Regions from separate parts of the Rhodopseudomonas palustris HaA2 genome, predicted to be linked through region 2. Evidence: riboswitches for the same ligand, from Rfam matches in the RefSeq annotation. Region 2 holds a riboswitch; the other holds the start of a gene.
What was found. A riboswitch is a leader RNA that binds a small molecule or an ion and turns the genes downstream of it on or off. The one in region 2 is predicted to bind glycine.
Positions count from the first base shown of each region.

Region 1: linked by a shared signal. The riboswitch ahead of gcvT (glycine cleavage system aminomethyltransferase GcvT) and the one ahead of RPB_RS05680 (D-amino acid dehydrogenase) in region 2 are both predicted to bind glycine.

Region 1 covers NC_007778.1:4,275,473-4,277,930, reverse strand. The annotation lists gene gcvH (glycine cleavage system protein GcvH) at 1-65, opposite strand, end outside; gene gcvT (glycine cleavage system aminomethyltransferase GcvT) at 75-1,223, opposite strand; glycine riboswitch at 1,360-1,465, opposite strand; gene alaS (alanine--tRNA ligase) at 1,693-2,458, shown strand, end outside.
Region 2 covers NC_007778.1:1,293,583-1,296,040, forward strand. The annotation lists gene RPB_RS05675 (DUF3604 domain-containing protein) at 1-802, shown strand, start outside; glycine riboswitch at 917-1,003, shown strand; gene RPB_RS05680 (D-amino acid dehydrogenase) at 1,137-2,372, shown strand.

The DNA of each region.
Region 1 (2,458 bases), 2.3 Mb from region 2:
CCGATCGTGGCGACGTCGCCGTCGATTTTCAGCCATTCGTGATCGGTGGTGTAGAGCGTGGTCATGAGCATCCCTCAGCGCTTGTAGGTGTTGGTTACGAAAGGCATGGCCGCGACGCGCAGCGGCAGCCGCTGGCCGCGCACTTCGGCGAAAACCAGGCTGTCGATGGCGGCCTGGGAGGCGGGCAGATAGCCCATCGCCACCGGCGCATTCAGGCTCGGGCCGAAGCCGCCCGACGTCACCGAGCCGATCGCATCGGTTGTGTCCGCACCGGCATAAAGCGGCGCGCCCTCGCGCACCGGGGCGCGGCCTTCCGGCCGCAAGCCGACGCGCTTGCGCGTGGCGCCGGCGTCGAGCTGCGCCAGGATCGCGTCCGCGCCGAGGAACCCGCCCGGCCGCGCGCCGCCGGACCGGCGGCTCTTCTGAATCGACCAGCTCAATCCGGCCTCGACCGGCGTCGTGGTGGGGTCGATGTCGTGGCCGTAGAGGCAAAGCCCGGCCTCCAGCCGCAGGCTGTCGCGAGCGCCGAGCCCGATCGGCTGCACGCCGGGGCGGTCGAGCAGCGCCTGCGCGAACGCCTCGGCGCCGTCGGCCGGCACCGAAATCTCGAAGCCGTCCTCGCCGGTGTAGCCGGAGCGCGAGACGACGCAGGGCAGGTCCATCAGCGTCAGTTCGGCGACGTCCATGAATTTCAGTGCGACGACGTCTGCACAGAATTTCGCCAGTGCGGCTTCGGCCTTCGGTCCCTGCAGCGCCAGCAGCGCGCGCCCGGGCAGGGCCGTGATCTCGCAGGTCGCGCTCATATGCGCGCGCAGATGCGCCTCGTCCTCGGTCTTGCAGGCGGCGTTGACCACCAGGAACAGCCGGTCGCCGAGATTTGTGACCATCAGATCGTCGAGGATGCCGCCGGAGTCGTTGGTGAACTGTGCGTAGCGCTGGCGGCCTCGCGCCAGCGCGACGATGTCCTGCGGCACGAGCGTTTCCAGCGCCTGCGCGGCGTCGTCGAGCCTGCCGGATCTGGCGCGCAACTCGATCTGGCCCATATGCGACACGTCGAACAGGCCGGCGCTCGCGCGGGTGTGGAGATGTTCCTTCAGCACGCCCGGCGCGTATTGCACCGGCATGTCGTAGCCCGCGAACGGCACCATTTTTCCACCGCGCGCCAGATGCAGCGCGTGCAGCGGGGTTCGTTTCAGGGCAGGCGAATCATCACGGGCCAGCATGTTCAGGCTCCCACGGTTCCCGAGACCTATTTCTCGTCACCATTCGAGCCCCATCTGTCGCTGCGCCTGAGAGCATTATCCCGTCGGCGGACCCCGCATTGGGCTTGCGCCCGACCGGGTCTCTTTCCAGATGTCATCCTGTCGCGCGGTCCGTTTGCCTGAGAGTTTCCGGGGCGGTTGCTCCTTCGGCGCCGGCCCACCTTCACTGAAGGATTGGGCCGATCTCTCCCGACGCGACTTAGTCTCAACAGGTAGGACACAAACACGGCTTCAGCAAGGCTGTCAACGCAGTGCAGCGAGCTATCAACGGGTCTTCGTCGCCGCCGGGGCGAGCCCCGGGACGGGGGCAAACGATTGAATATGTGCCCACTTTCTGGACAGCGCGCGGCCCCGCGTCTAAAAGGCTTGGCACCCCGACAGCGGTGGACCCGGCGGGCGTTTCGCGGGCATCCCGGACGATTGGACGAACATGAGCGGCGTTAACGATATCAGGTCTGCGTTTCTGAACTACTTTGCGAAAAATGGTCACGATATCGTGCCGTCGTCGCCGCTGGTGCCGCGCAACGACCCGACATTGATGTTCACCAATGCGGGCATGGTGCAGTTCAAGAACGTCTTCACCGGGCTCGAGAAGCGGCCGTATCAGCGCGCCACCACCTCGCAGAAATGCGTGCGCGCCGGCGGCAAGCACAACGACCTCGACAATGTCGGCTACACCGCGCGGCATCTCACCTTCTTCGAGATGCTCGGCAATTTCTCGTTCGGCGATTACTTCAAGGAACGCGCGATCGAGCTGGCCTGGAACCTGATCACCAAGGAATACGGCCTCAAGAAGGACAAGCTGCTGGTCACCGTCTATCACACCGACGACGAGGCCGCCTCCTACTGGAAGAAGATCGCCGGCTTCTCCGACGACCGCATCATCCGGATTCCGACCTCGGACAATTTCTGGGCGATGGGCGACACCGGCCCGTGCGGCCCGTGCTCGGAGATCTTCATCGATCAGGGCGAGCACATTTTCGGCGGTCCGCCCGGCAGCCCGGAGGAGGACGGCGACCGCTTCCTCGAATTCTGGAATCTCGTCTTCATGCAATACGAGCAGGTGACGAAGGACGAGCGCCTGCCGCTGCCGCGCCCGTCGATCGACACCGGCATGGGGCTGGAGCGGATGGCGAACATCCTGCAGGGCGTCGACAGCGTGTTCGAGACCGACCTGTTCCGTAGCCTGATCGACG
Region 2 (2,458 bases):
GACCCGCGACGCGATGTTCGACGCGCTGCAGGCGCGGCATCACTACGCCACCACCGGATCGCGCGTGCACATGACGGTGCAAAGCAACTTCGCGGAGCCTGTGACGGTGTGGACCGACGACCCCCGCGTCGCCGGCGCAAGGCATCAAAGCGCGACCTCGGTGATGATGGGCGACATCGTCACCGGCGCGCCCGACGAGGTCGCGTTCGAGTTCTGCATCGAGTCGGCGTCGCCGATCCTCGACGTCGAGATTCGCCGCGGCACCGAGGTGCTGGAGACCATACGTCCGCATGCCGCCGCGCCGCTCGGAACGCGCTGCCGCATCGAATGGAGCGGCGCCGAATATCGCGGCCGCGCCCGGCAGACGGTGTGGGACGGTTCGTTGAAGCTCACCGGGGCGACCATCACGGCGTTCGAGCCGATCAACTTCTTCAATCCGGACCGGCCGCTGCGGCAGCTCTCCGAGCATGAACTGGCGTGGCAGTCGATCACCACCGGCAATTTCGCCGGCGTCGATCTGTCGCTGTCGTCGGCCGATGCGGTGCTCGAGATCACCACCCCGCTGGGGACGTTCAAGCATGCGCTCGCCGAGCTGACGCATCAGCCGACCGTGCATCGGCTCGGCAAGCTCGATCGCGAGCTGCGACTGTCGCGGGAGCCGGATCACGACAGCGAACGTTCGCTCCGCCTTCGGCGCTCGATCGCGATGCGCGCGGGCGACAATCCGATCTGGCTCCGCGCGACCTTCGCGGACGGCCACCAGGCGTGGTCGAGCCCGATCTACATCCTACGCGACGCGTAGCGCTTCGCTTGGAAAAATACATCCGGCGCGCCTGTCGGTGTACCGGACCCGCCAGTGGAAACCGCGGCCTCGTCGCAGTGCCGCGTGAAAGGAGGCCGGACGTCGTCGACAGCTAAATGCGATGCGGGAGAGTTCGGCTGCGGCCGACGCCGAAGGAGCAACACCCCGGAAACTCTCAGGCAAATGGACCGTCTCGCGACATGATCTGGAGAGAGGCGCTGGAATGCGTCCACCGAAGGGGAAGGCCGGGCAATTCGGCTAAGCTCTCAGGTAAAGCGAACAGATGGGGACGCGACCGAGGTTCTCGGTCAGATCGAACAATGCGAGTCCCCCTATGTCGAAGATCGCTATCATCGGAGCCGGGATCACCGGCGTCACAACAGCTTTCACGCTCCTCGAACGCGGCCATCGCGTGACCGTGTTCGACCGGCATCGCTACGCCGCGATGGAGACCTCCTATGCCAATGGCGGCCAACTCTCCGCGAGCAACGCCGAGGTCTGGAACAACTGGGCGACCGTGCGGAAGGGGCTCGGCTGGCTGTTCCGGAAAGACGCGCCGTTGCTGCTCGATCTGACGCCGAGCTGGCATAAATACTCCTGGCTGACGGAATTCCTGGTCGGCATCCGGAAGTACGAGAAGAACTCGATCGAGACCACCAAGCTCGCGATCGAAGCCCGCCGGCATTTGTTGCGCATGGCGAAGACGGCGTCGGTCGATTTCGACATCGAGACCCGCGGCATCCTGCACGTCTATCACGACGCGCAGGATTTCGCCCAGGCGGCGAAGTCCAACAAGATGCTGCAGGCGGGCGGCCTCGAGCGCAGGCCGGTCACCCGCCAGGAAATCCGCGCGATCGAGCCCGCATTGACCGGCAAGTTTCACGGCGGGTTCTACACGCCGTCGGATTTCAGCGGCGACATCCACAAATTCGTCACCGGGTTGACGGCGTATTGCGCGCACAACGGCGTCGAGTTCCGGCTCGGCAAGAACGCGGAGGTGAGCGCCGAAAGGCACGGCGGAATCCGCGTCGACTGGTCGTCGGAGCCGATCGGTTCGCCTGGCGGGTTCGCGTTAAAGGAGAGCTTCGACGCCGTGGTGGTCTGCGCGGGCGTCGAAAGCCGGCTGCTGGCGATGGCGCTGGGAGACCGGGTCAACGTCTACCCCGTGAAAGGCTATTCGATCACCGTGCAGCTCGACAGCGAGTCCGACCGGGCCGCAGCACCGCACGTGAGCCTGCTCGACGAGCGCGCGAAGATCGTCACCAGCCGGCTCGGCAGCGACCGCTTCCGGGTCGCCGGCACCGCCGAGATCAACGGGTTCAACCGCGATATCAGGTCGGATCGGATCAGGCCGCTGGTCGACTGGGTGGAGCGCGTCTTTCCAGGCGTGAGCACGCGCCGGGTCGTGCCCTGGAGCGGGCTACGGCCGATGATGCCCGACATGATGCCGCGCGTCGGGCGTGGCCGGCGCAAGGGCGTGTTCTACAACACCGGGCATGGTCACCTCGGTTGGACGTTGTCGGCGGCCACGGCGGAGCTCGTCGCGATGCAGATCGGCCCAGCCGGCTGATCCGCCTCCGGCGACGGCGCGGTCCAACTCCGCCCTGCGTCGCTTTGTCCGAGCCTCCGGGGAACTCCGGTGGGGGATTTTGCGTA